Regions from separate parts of the Aestuariirhabdus sp. LZHN29 genome, predicted to be linked through region 2. Evidence: predicted binding sites of a transcription regulator. Region 2 holds the regulator's gene; each other region holds the start of a gene.
What was found. Region 2 encodes LexA, which represses DNA repair genes until DNA is damaged. Its sites were predicted from a motif close to TACTGTNTANNTANACAGTA; they were not measured.

Region 1 (4,210 bases), on a different contig from region 2:
TGGTATCCCGCTCTTCGCTGATCGCCGCGGCGATGCTGTCGACACCTACCGGTCCACCATCAAACTTGTCGATCATCGCCAGTAGCAAGCGCCGGTCCATATGATCAAAACCCTGGTGATCCACATCGAGCATATTGAGAGCCTGGTCCGCCACCTGCTGGCACACCCTCCCCTCGGCCTTGACCTCGGAATAGTCCCGCACACGGCGCAATAAACGGTTAGCGATACGCGGCGTGCCCCGCGATCGCCGCGCAATCTCGCCGGCTCCCGCCTGATCAATCTCCACTCCGAGAATTCCCGCAGAGCGGGTCACAATATGAGTCAGGTCGGCAACCGAATAAAACTCCAACCGCTGTACGATGCCAAAACGATCACGCAGTGGCGAGGTCAATAGCCCCGCGCGGGTCGTCGCACCCACCAAGGTAAAGGGGGGCAGGTCCAGCTTGATTGAACGGGCCGCCGGCCCTTCGCCGATCATAATATCGAGCTGGTAATCCTCCATCGCCGGATAAAGGATCTCCTCCACCACGGGGCTCAAGCGATGAATCTCATCAACAAACAGCAGATCCCCGGATTCAAGATTCGTCAGCATGGCGGCGAGATCACCGGCTTTTTCCAGCACCGGCCCCGACGTGGTTTTAAGTTGCACGCCCATCTCCGCTGCCAAAATATTGGCCAGCGTTGTTTTACCCAGCCCCGGGGGGCCGAAAATCAGCGTGTGATCCAGCGCCTCATCACGGTTGCGCGCGGCACTGATGAAGATCTCCATCTGCGCTCGCACTGCGGGCTGCCCCACATAATCGGCCAACCGCGCCGGACGAATGGCACGATCCTGCACCTCTTCATGGGAGACCTCCGCGGTAGAAACTATTCGATCCGATTCGATCATTGCCTATTCGATTACCCGTTAGTAAAGCTGAAGGGGTCTATAACCCCACTAAAATCCGATCCAGACCACCCCGGTACAGAACAGGGCCGCCAGCAGGCACTAAAGCATCCCCTTCAAAGAGCGCCGAATCAACTCTTCGCTGGAGAGCCCGGCCTCCTCAACCCGCGACACAGCTCGACTGGCCTCTGCCGGCTTGTACCCCAACGCAACCAGCGCGCTAACCGCATCGGATACCTGGTCTTGCACAGGAACAGAATCGACCGCCGCCGCCAGCGTCGGCAATTCGGCGAAGCTTGCCCCCAACCCGTCGAGCTTATCGCGCATCTCCACAATCAGGCGCTCGGCCGTCTTCTTGCCCACGCCGGGCAATTTAACCAAGGAAGCACTGTCATTGCTATGCACACAGCGCACAAAGGCCGAGGCCTCAATACCCGACAGAATCGTTAGCGCCAGCTTCGGTCCGACCCCATTGACCCGAATCAGGGTACGAAACAGCTCCCGCTCCTTGCGGTCGGCAAAGCCGTAGAGCAGCTGGGCATCCTCACGCACCACAAAATGGGTGTAAAGGGTCACCTCCTGCCCCAGCTCGGGCAAGCGGTAAAAGACGCTCATCGGCGCATCCACCTCATAGCCTACCCCTCCCGCCTCAATCAACAGGTTAGGTGGCTGCTTTTCCAGCAAAGTTCCACGTAATCGACCTATCATCTATCCTTTAATCCTCGTGTCTGCTCTCTTCGCAACGGGCCTGCAGCGGCGGTGTTAGCGCACGCGCCCGCGGCGCATCCGGGTTGCCCCCGCCATTCTTACCAGGCTTTGCCGGGTATGGGCATGGCACAGCGCAATCGCCAGCGCATCGGCAGCATCGGCCTGGGGTTTGGCACTCAGCTTGAGGATCGACTGCACCATGTGCTGAACCTGGCTTTTCTCAGCGCCACCCTTGCCAACCACCGACTGCTTGACCTGCCGCGCCGAATACTCCGAAACCTCCAGCCCGTGACTCACCGCCGCAACAATAGCAGCGCCCCGAGCCTGGCCCAGCTTGAGCGCTGAATCGGCATTGCGGGACATAAACACCTGTTCAATGCCAACCGTTTGGGGACTATAAAGCTCAATAACCTCATTGATACCGACAAACACCTGATGCAGGCGCTCCGGGAGATCATCTCCGCTGGTGCGAATGCAGCCACTGGCAACGTATTCGCTCACCGCGCCCACCTGATTAATCACCCCATACCCGGTGATGCGGGAGCCCGGATCAATTCCCAATATCAACGCCATTTACACCCAAGCCTGCATTAGCCGTAACTTCCATATACTGTACAGATATACACTAGATTATGGAAGTCACCCTGCAGAACCTCATCACAGCGATCGAGTCCGGGCAACCAACATCACGACGCGTAACCGATCGTTATCAGCCGTTACAAAACAGCTCTGTTATAGCACCCCCTTTCCCCCTATCCTGCGTGGAGTCCCTATTAACGGCCCCTTCATGAGCGAACGCCTTGTCACCATGCTAAAAATACTGCTGATCACCTCGGCGCTCTTTATGCTAGTGCTCGGGGTTAACCTTTACCTGTAGGTCGGCCTTGAGGCCGCCAACCCCGCCCTGCCTCACCACCCCGTCAGGCTAAAGCCCGAACTACAGCCCGACCTAAAAAGCCTGCCAAACCGGTACAAAAAAGGGCGCCACAGCGCCCTTAGATAACCGTCAAACCCCTAACCATTACTCCAGCTCGGCCAGCACCTCGTGGGGAATATCGGCATTGGTGTAGACGTTTTGCACGTCATCCAGATCCTCCAGATGATCGACCAGCGCCATCAACCTCTCGGCGGAGGGCTTATCAAGCAATACGGTTGTCGATGGAACCATGCTCACTTCGGCCGCAGCGGGTGTAACACCCGCGCTTTCCAGCGCACCCTTGACCTGGCCAAGCTCGGTCCAGTCGGTCACCACCTCAATCGAGTCATCATCGTGGGTGATCACATCCTCGGCACCCGCCTCCAGGGCAATCTCCATCACCTGCTCTTCGTCGGCCCCGGGCTCGAAATAGATCTGGCCCTTACGGGCAAAGAGGTAGGCGACCGAGCCGTCAGTACCCAGGTTTCCGCCGCGCCTGGAAAAGGCGTGGCGCACCTCCGCCACGGTACGGTTGCGGTTATCGGTCATCACCTCGACCAGCACCGCAACCCCGGAGTGGCCGTAACCTTCGTACACCAACTCCTCAACATTGTCCGCCTCGGTGGTGCCGGCACCGCGAGCGACGGCGCGATCGATCGTATCGCGCGTCATATTAGCGGCCAGCGCCTTATCCATGACCGCGCGCAGGCGGGGATTATCTTCCGGCAGGGGGCCGCCCTGCTTGGCCGCGACCGTGAGCTCCCGAATGATTTTGGTAAATATCTTGCCCCGCTTGGCATCCTGAGATGCCTTGCGGTGCTTGATATTGGCCCACTTACTATGACCCGCCATCTCTCCTCCCCATCAGCGCACCGAGACGGCACACCTCGACACCCTCTTGCCTATAGCGTGCGGCAAATGTCCGGTATACACCCGTGCAGGAACCAACTTACTCGGTCTTGCCTTCCACCTCGCGCAAGCGGATATGCAGCTCTCGCAACTGCGGCGCGCTCACCCTACCCGGTGCGTCTGTCATTACGCAGGCTGCACTCTGGGTCTTGGGGAAGGCGATCACTTCACGAATCGACTGCGCACCGGTCATCAGCATCACCAGGCGGTCGAGACCAAACGCCAGCCCACCGTGGGGAGGGCAACCGAACTGCAGCGCGTCGAGCAAAAAGCCAAATTTCTCCCGCGCCTCCTCGGCGGCGATACCCAACACCTCGAATACCGTCTTTTGCATCTCCTGATCGTGTATACGAATGGAACCTCCACCCAGCTCGCAGCCGTTGAGCACCATGTCGTAGGCACGGGACAGCGCCTGCTCGGGATTCCGGGCCAACTCTTCGGGGGTGCACGACGGCGCAGTAAAGGGGTGGTGCAGTGACGTCAGGCCACCATTACCATCCTCTTCAAACATCGGGAAGTCAACGACCCACAACGGCGCCCAGGCACAGGTGTAAAGATCCAGGTCCTCGCCCAACTTGAGACGCAAATGCCCCAGGGACTCGTTAACGATCTTGGTCTTATCCGCACCAAAGAAAACGATATCACCGTTGGCCGCTTCGACCCGCGCCATCAGCGCCATCACCACCTCTGTTGGCATAAACTTGATGATCGGCGATTGCAGGCCTTCAATGCCCTGCTCGATCTCGTTTACCTTGATCCACGCCAACCCTCGGGCGCCGTAGATACTGATG
Region 2 (4,210 bases):
ACTCCAGATCCCGCTCATCCGTTGGAATATCTACATGGGAATCTGCCGTGACCCATCCATGTCCCGGAAAATGCTTACCTGTAGATTTCATCCCGGCAGCATGCATCCCTTTAATGAGCGCCCCTGAAAGCTCAACAACACGCTCGGGGTTGGCCGAAAAAGCACGATCACCGATCACGCCACTGCGTTTAAAATCGAGATCGAGAACCGGAGCAAAGCTGAAGTCGATACCGCAGGCCAGCAATTCGCTGGCCAGCAACCATCCGGTGTCCTCGATAAGTTTGAGCGTTTCTACTGGACTCTTCAGGAAACGCGCCTCGAAACTCGCCATCGCAGGAATGGCAGAGAACCCCTCGCGAAAGCGCTGCACCCGCCCCCCCTCATGATCGACCGCAATCAGAAGCGATGGATTGGTATCGCGAATATCACGGGTAAGGGCGGTCAACTGATCCCGGTCGCGATAATTTCGCGAGAAGAGTATGACCCCGCCGCATACCGGATGTTTAAGCAGTACTCGCTCCGCCTGGGTAACGGTTTCACCCGCAAGATCGAGCATGAGTGGTCCGGGATTTTGCTCCAACGCCAGTCTCCTTAAAGTTATCTAGTCAGGCTGAAATGATGACTTCTTCGCCCGCGTGGACGCGCTCAAAGAGCACCAGTAGATCCTTGTTGCGCAGACGAATGCAGCCATGGGAGGCGGGTACCCCCATGGGTTCGGTGTCGGGTGTACCGTGAATATAAATATACCGCGCCATGGAATCTACCGCGCCGAGACGGTTGAAGCCCCTCTCATCACCGCACAACCAAAGTATTCGTGTGAGGATCCAGTCTCGGCCGGGGAACTGACGGGCAAGCGCCGGAGTGTAGACCTCACCCGTAGGCCGCCGTCCCACCAACACAGCACCTTCAGGCAGCCCGGTACCTATTTTTGCTCTAATACGATGCACACCTAACGGAGTCTGCTCACTGCCGCTGAGCTGGCCAACACCCTTGCTAGCGCTTGAAATAGGCACCGTCAGTGTCGGCAGCCCGCCCCGTGAATGGCGCAGCTGCTGCTGATTAATGAGGATATGTATTGTCAATGATAGCCCCCGAACTGGAACTCGTCAGGGTACTTAAAAACCTTCCCAAGTGGAACCGGCTCACGACCTTAATGACGCAGACCGGCCGCCAGAAAGGGAACCATTCTGTAAAGAATAGCGGCGACTGTAGACCGGTCATCGTAGTCTCGCACAGCGATAGCTTGCATGGCGTCAAATCCTGACATCGTAAATGCCAAGCTGCCCAGCATAAAATTAAATCTCCAATAGAGCTCCGCCGGCTCCAGGTTCGGACAGGACGCGGTCAGCAGCTTCATGTAACGAACAAAAACACGGGAATAGGTATCACGCATATAACGGCGCAAATGCCCTTGAGACTGGGAAAAAGCCAACCCCAATAGGCGCATAAATACGGAAAGATCATTGTCCGAACGAGACTCGACCCTCAGGGCGGTATCCATCAACAACTTAAGGCAAGCGTCGACATCGTGTGAGGTGTCGCCCTCCTCCTCAAGCCGAGTCAGCTCGGCATCAAGGAGTTCGCAAAATGGATCGAGGAAGCGGGAGAACACAGCCTGTATAAGCGCTTTTTTTGAACCAAAGTGATAATTCACCGCGGCCAGGTTAACACCCGCCTGCCCTGTAATTGTGCGAAGTGAAGTCTCCGCGAATCCTTTTTCTGCGAACAGCTGCTCTGCTGCATCCAATATTCGAACTACGGTTTTGGATTGAGCCATCGTTATTATTCTTGAGCCATGGTTAATGAATGTACGTTCGTTTCAAACATACGTTTGCCGGTATGAAATGTCAACGTTTTCGGGGGGTTAACGGGTAACCTGGAGTGTGCAGCAGTTACCGTTGTTTGCCAGCAGACAAAAACTGTATATAATGCCAGTAACTGTATAAAATCACAGATGCGAAGGTAGGTACATGCAAAAACTAACTGCACGACAGGCTGAAATACTGGCGTTTATAAAATCCTACCTTGAGGAGAGCGGGTTCCCGCCAACCCGGGCAGAGATTGCGCGCGAACTTGGGTTTCGATCGCCCAACGCAGCGGAAGAACACCTGAAAGCGCTTGCCCGCAAGCAGGCAATCGAGATAATTCCCGGTGCCTCCAGAGGGATCCGCATACCAGGGCCTGTGGAGGAGGAGGGGCTTCCAGTTATAGGGCAGGTTGCCGCCGGTAGCCCCATCCTTGCGATTGAGCATATCGAGGAGCACTGCCCCTTAAAGTCGAATTTTTTTAACCCTGCCGCTGACTACCTGTTACGCGTTAAAGGCGAAAGTATGCGCGACATAGGGATCATGGATGGTGATTTGCTGGCGGTCCACAAAACCCAGAGCGTGCGTAACGGGCAGATAGTTGTTGCTCGAATCGATGACGAAGTGACGGTAAAACGATTTCATAAAAACCGTAATCGAGTCACCCTGTTTCCAGAGAACGACGAATTTCAACCGATTGAGGTTGACCTGACACAGGACTACTTTGAAATTGAGGGGCTAAGTGTAGGGGTTATCCGCCGCTAAGCGGACCTTGGGTTGCCTCGCTCAGTGGCAGTCGAGGCAGTGAGAAAAGATGTTCACCTGCTTACCGGGAGAGCGGTGCACACAGCGGACTCAATGAACCGTCTGGGATGCCTCAAGGGAGGGCGAACCTTCGGCCATGCTGCCTACAACGGCAATACCTGCGTTGATCATGGCTTTAGCGACCTCTACATGGCCCTCTTGCAGGAACAGCTTGGCCTCTTCCGAAAAATCGATCGTCACCAAAGGCTCCTCCTCATCTGAGCGCTGCAGTACGATTTCACCAGTAGGTAGCTCAACTATTTCAAGATAGGATGCGGGCATGGTTACAACTCTCGCGTTAGGGGGCGTGTATGCTACCACCTTTCACCCGCAACCACTACAGCGAGTCCGCTACCATTGTGCGGAAGCTTCCCGCAGTCGGAGCGTCAACTCATGGAGTTGGCGGTACCAGCTGTCACATTGCACAGGATCGATCCCTCCCCCGAAGGCAATTGCGTCAACGGCAATGTCAGCATCGTATCGAACCCGCGCATTGAGCATGGCGTGCAGCCAGTAGCTGGAACTCTTTTCCATTCGCTGCAACTCCGCCAGTTCCGGGCTTACCGTACCCTGTATAGCAAGGGCTTCACACACAGAGCTGAGCGTTGCCGCGCCCCCGGTGTAACCACAGGCTGCTGCCAACTCCATGTACAGGGATCTGTAGGCGGCGCCCAGCAAAAGCAGCACCGCCTCTGCATAGGCGTCATAGAGGGGCTCCCCTTTCGCAGTCTCCAGCGAGGCCCACTGATCCAATAGAAGCCAAGCCTGATGTAGGGAGCGCCCTGTAACCAGTTTCGAGTCCCTCACGCTTTTTTCTTGCGCGGTGTACCCTCTTCGACCCAGGCCCCATCCTTATGTAATGCCTTCCATCCAGAGGCCTTGCCGTCCACCTCACTCATCACATACTGCTCCTTGGTTTTTCGGCTGTATCGTATGATTGCGGCATTGCCGTCGGGGTCTTGTCGCGGAGCATCAAGCAGGAAGCCATATTTAGGGTCAAGTGCAGCCTGATGGGGAATTAGCTCTACCACTAGCGGAGCTCTGGTCTCCCGGTTCTTGGGAAACTGACTGGCGGCCAAAAACAGGCCCGCAGCACCATCGCGTAGAATGTAGGTATCCTCTACCTTTTCGCAGACCAGCTCCGGCATTGGAATTGGATCCATCTTGGGCGGTGCAGCTTCCCCACTCCTTAGTAGCTTGCGGGTGTTCTTGCACTCGGAGTTCGAGCATCCAAAGTATTTTCCAAAGCGCCCGGTTTTTAGCTGCATCTGTGCGCTGCACTTGTCACATTCGATAACAGGCCCTTCATAGCCCTTTATCTTGAATTGTCCCTTTTCTACCTCATAACCCGAGCAGTCCGGATTATTACCACAGACGTGAATTTTCCGGCCCTCGTCAATCAGGTAGCTTTCCATCGCTGTACCGCAGATTCCACAGCGGTGTTTTGCCCGTAGCGCCTTGGTTTCAGCCTCATCATCATCGAGGGCAATCGCCTCTTCACCAGGAATCAGGTTAACCGTATTCTTGCACCGCTCTTTAGGAGGAAGTGCATAACCCGAGCAGCCCATAAATACCCCAGTGCTAGCCGTGCGTATCTGCAT
Region 3 (4,210 bases), on a different contig from region 2:
ATCACCAGCTCCCCCACCTGTGCATAGCCGAAGCCTCGCTTCTCAATTCTATTAGCGACTAAAAGTGCCGTGACAGGCCCGGACCACAGCGGGTTCAACTCGCGAAACTCTCGCATCGCCGGATCACAACTCACAATTTTGCCCATACCCTCGGGGGAATAAAACAGAGCAGACAGCGCAGGATCAGAAGCCAGTGTCTTTTGGCTAACCACAGAGGGTTCCGGCAAGCTATCGATCATATCGATAATATAATCCGCTGCGTATAGAACGGGCTTCTTCAGTTTTTTGGCGTACCTAGGCACCATTCGCAAACGGGGATCGGTACCATCGACCGCACGCTCGATCGCAGTTCCGACCAATGCTGCCGGCAATTTCGAGGTAATTTCGTCCGCGCGGCCGAAAATATTTGCGAATAGATTCAACATTAGTCACATCCCGCTACAGTACCAAACAAGAAACAGAGACCCGATAGCTTGATTTCTGTTTTCACAAAACAGAAATGAGAATAGCCTAGCAGCTTACCGCGATGATTTTTCCGACATTATCAGGGCCAAAGCCTAACTGGAAGCTCCCCTTCTCTCCTGCCTGAACTTGCCTCTCAGTGCTTGCCTCTACGCGGCTGATACATTAGCTTCTTTAATCCAGAAAATGTAATCACCCTAAAACAAAACCCGCTATCTCCGCTAGCCCCACATTGCACCCCAGAACGCGTTCAGATTAATTGGGTCAGCACCGGTAATCCCCCGATTCCCTATTCGAGTCAATCACACTCCAAACAGTAGAGCTGCCACCCCGTCGAGCTGGCAGCAGCAATTTCAGTCAACAACCGTATTAATCTGCTCGAAATTAAATCCTCGGTATTGAAAGAAGCGGATGCGGCGGGCCTTCTCGGCAGCATCCAGCGGGGGCTGCTCACCATATTTTTTCTGGTTAAGCTCTGCCAACAGGGAAAACCAATCTACCGGATTATCTGCCAGCATCTGGTCATAGAGCTGCTCATCTACCCCTCTTTGGCGTAATTCGCCGCGGATACGGGCGGGACCCTGATATTTGGAAAGTCGGCTGCGCACAAAGCTTTCTACAAAGCGCTGGTCGCTCTGCAGGCTTTCGTCGGCAAGACGGGAGATTTCAGTATCGATCAGCTCCGGGGCAAAGCGACGTTGCAGCTTTTCCCGGAGCTCTTGCTGGGAGTGTTCACGGCGCGCCAGCAGGTTCATAGCCGCACGACGAATATCTCCACCTTCACTCATGGCGAACGCTTAGATCTCGATGGGTTCGTCTTTATCTTTGGTTTTCGCTTTAGCACTGTTTTTATCTTTATCCTTTTCACTGGTGGCGGCAACACCGCTAGAAGGAATATCAAAGTGGAGCCGGATCTGGTCTTCAATCTCCTTCGCCATTGCGGGGTTGTCTTCCAGGAATTGGGCCGAGTTGGCTTTGCCCTGGCCGATCTTGTCACCTTTGTAGGAGTACCAGGCACCCGCCTTGTCCACTAACCCCAGCTTAACACCGAGGTCGATCACCTCGCCCATGTGGTAGATCCCCTGACCATAAAGAATCTGGAACTCCGCCTGTTTGAAGGGCGGGGATACCTTATTCTTAACCACCTTGACCCGGGTTTCGTTACCAATGACCTCTTCACCCTGCTTGACCGCTCCGGTTCGGCGGATATCGAGACGCACAGAAGAGTAAAACTTCAGCGCATTACCGCCTGTTGTGGTTTCGGGGTTACCAAACATCACACCAATTTTCATGCGAATTTGGTTAATGAAAATGACCAGGCAGTTAGCGTTTTTAATATTGCCCGTAATTTTTCGCAGCGCTTGCGACATCAGGCGTGCCTGCAGACCCACATGGTGATCGCCCATCTCACCTTCGATTTCAGCCTTTGGTGTCAACGCCGCTACCGAGTCAACAATGATGACGTCCACCGCATTGGAGCGCACCAACATATCGGTGATCTCCAACGCCTGCTCGCCGGTATCAGGCTGAGAAACATACAGGTTATCAACATCCACACCCAGCTTGCCCGCGTAATCTGGATCCAACGCATGCTCCGCATCAACGAACGCGCAAGTGGCTCCTTGCTTCTGTGCCTCTGCAACAACCTGAAGGGTTAAGGTAGTCTTGCCCGAGCTTTCGGGGCCATAAATTTCGCATATCCTCCCTTTCGGGAGCCCGCCAATACCGAGGGCTATATCCAGTCCCAGTGAACCGGTGGAGATGGCTGGAATCGCTTCGCGCTCGTGATCACCCATGCGCATCACTGAGCCCTTACCGAATTGACGTTCAATCTGGCTTAGTGCTGCACTTAACGCTTTCTGCTTATTTTGATCCATTACTGGCACCTCTTTGGTCCGGATATATTCGGAATGTAATCAGGTTGTGGTTGAGTATCGATCGGCAGATATAGATATCTGAGCGCTTCACGAAATTCATTTTACTGTATAGATGAACAGTATTAAACCATAGTCTTTGATGGTTGCCTAGCCCCTCGCTTTTGGCCTGTCGCTTTTAGCGACACACCTGCGCAAAAACACCTTCCAGTGCGGCGATGACGGCCTGTTCACGCACAGATCGGCGGTCTCCTGAAAACGCACAAAGCCGAGCGACCCCGGCCTGCCCGCGCAGCTGCCACGCGATCCACACCGTACCCACCGGTTTATCCTCGCTCCCCCCAGCGGGGCCCGCGACGCCACTGACCGACACCGCAACGCTAGCGACCGAGCGCTCTAACGCCCCCGCGACCATCTCCAGCACCACCGCTTCACTGACAGCACCAAAGCGCTGCAACGTCTCCTCTCTCACTCCCAGCATCGCCCGTTTGGCGGCGTTAGAGTAGGTCACAAACCCCGCATCGAACCAGGCTGAGCTTCCCGCGACTTCGGTAATCGCACAGGCGATCCCGCCACCAGTGCAGGATTCGGCAGTAGCCAGCACCGCTCCCGCCTCGTCCAGAACCCCGCCCAGCTTTTGCGCCAACATCAGTATCTGTTGAGCCTGTGACTCCATACCTCGCCTCCGCAATCAATTAACGCACCGATCATTTCTCACCCTCGCCATTATCACGTAGAATTATGCTCCCGTTAATTCCCTATTCCTCGTTGTAGCCGGAGAGATTCGCCCCCCATGGCAGCGGTCAAAGACGCACAGACAACTCACACGCCCATGATGCAGCAATACCTGCGCATTAAACAGCAACACCGCGATGAGCTAGTGTTCTATCGTATGGGTGATTTTTATGAGCTTTTCTACGAGGATGCTCGCCGGGCAGCCGCACTGCTCGATATCACCCTTACAGCACGGGGCCAGTCCGCTGGCGAGCCTATTCCCATGGCCGGCATTCCCTACCACGCGGCCGACGGCTATCTGGCTCGTCTGGTTCGCCAGGGTGTATCGGTCGCGATCTGCGAACAGACCGGCGATCCTGCCACCAGTAAGGGACCCGTAGAACGTCAGGTCGTGCGGGTCATCACCCCCGGCACACTGACCGACGAAGCGCTGATGGAAGAGCGCAAGGACACCCTTCTGGGCGCTCTGCAGCAGCGCAATAACGGCTATGGACTCGCCATACTGGATATCAGTAGTGGTCGATTCCAGGTCAGCGAGCTGGAGGGAGAAGAGGCGGTGCAGGCCGAACTTCAGCGCCTGAATCCTGCGGAACTCCTGATCTGTGATGAGCTGATCCTGCCCATCTGGCTGCAAAACCGAAAGGGCCTGCGAAAACGCGCGCCCTGGGATTTCGAATTTGATTCTGCTCATCAGGCGCTGTGCCAGCAGTTTAAGGTAAAAAACCTGCAGGGCTTCGGCTGTGATAATTTGGTGTTGGGAATCGAGGCGGCGGGCTGCTTGCTGCACTACGCCAAAGAGACCCAACGCACTGCACTGCCTCACCTGCGAAGCCTCGCCCATGTCAATCACGAGGACAGCGTGATCCTCGATGCTGCCAGCCGCCGTAATCTGGAAATTGACACCAACCTCACGGGGGGCCGAGACAATACCCTGGCCTCGGTGATGGACAACACCTCCACCGCCATGGGCAGCCGAATGCTCGGACGCTGGTTAAACCGCCCGTTGCGAAATATGACCCAACTACAGCGCCGACAGGATGCCATTGCCGCCCTGCTCGATAACTACCGTTACGAGTCGGCGCAGGGGTTGCTCAAACAGATTGGCGACATTGAACGAATACTCGCCCGGGTTGGACTGC

Region 1: a site for LexA is predicted at 2,203-2,222, ahead of ruvC (crossover junction endodeoxyribonuclease RuvC). Genes of this name have one in related genera too.
Region 3: a site for LexA is predicted at 2,442-2,461, ahead of recA (recombinase RecA). Genes of this name have one in related genera too.

Annotation. Positions count from the first base shown of each region.
Region 1 covers NZ_JBNIEU010000002.1:691,020-695,229, reverse strand. The annotation lists gene ruvB (Holliday junction branch migration DNA helicase RuvB) at 1-889, opposite strand, end outside; gene ruvA (Holliday junction branch migration protein RuvA) at 989-1,594, opposite strand; gene ruvC (crossover junction endodeoxyribonuclease RuvC) at 1,649-2,167, opposite strand; gene ACP3PW_RS09955 (YebC/PmpR family DNA-binding transcriptional regulator) at 2,616-3,362, opposite strand; gene aspS (aspartate--tRNA ligase) at 3,460-4,210, opposite strand, start outside.
Region 2 covers NZ_JBNIEU010000005.1:183,143-187,352, forward strand. The annotation lists gene nagZ (beta-N-acetylhexosaminidase) at 1-580, opposite strand, end outside; gene ACP3PW_RS16605 (L,D-transpeptidase family protein) at 606-1,082, opposite strand; gene ACP3PW_RS16610 (TetR family transcriptional regulator) at 1,151-1,777, opposite strand; gene lexA (transcriptional repressor LexA) at 1,971-2,570, shown strand; gene ACP3PW_RS16620 (hypothetical protein) at 2,661-2,891, opposite strand; gene ACP3PW_RS16625 (DUF6586 family protein) at 2,961-3,416, opposite strand; gene topA (type I DNA topoisomerase) at 3,413-4,210, opposite strand, start outside.
Region 3 covers NZ_JBNIEU010000003.1:375,607-379,816, reverse strand. The annotation lists gene ACP3PW_RS14125 (hypothetical protein) at 1-425, opposite strand, end outside; gene ACP3PW_RS14120 (regulatory protein RecX) at 816-1,250, opposite strand; gene recA (recombinase RecA) at 1,260-2,339, opposite strand; gene ACP3PW_RS14110 (nicotinamide-nucleotide amidohydrolase family protein) at 2,515-3,012, opposite strand; gene mutS (DNA mismatch repair protein MutS) at 3,130-4,210, shown strand, end outside.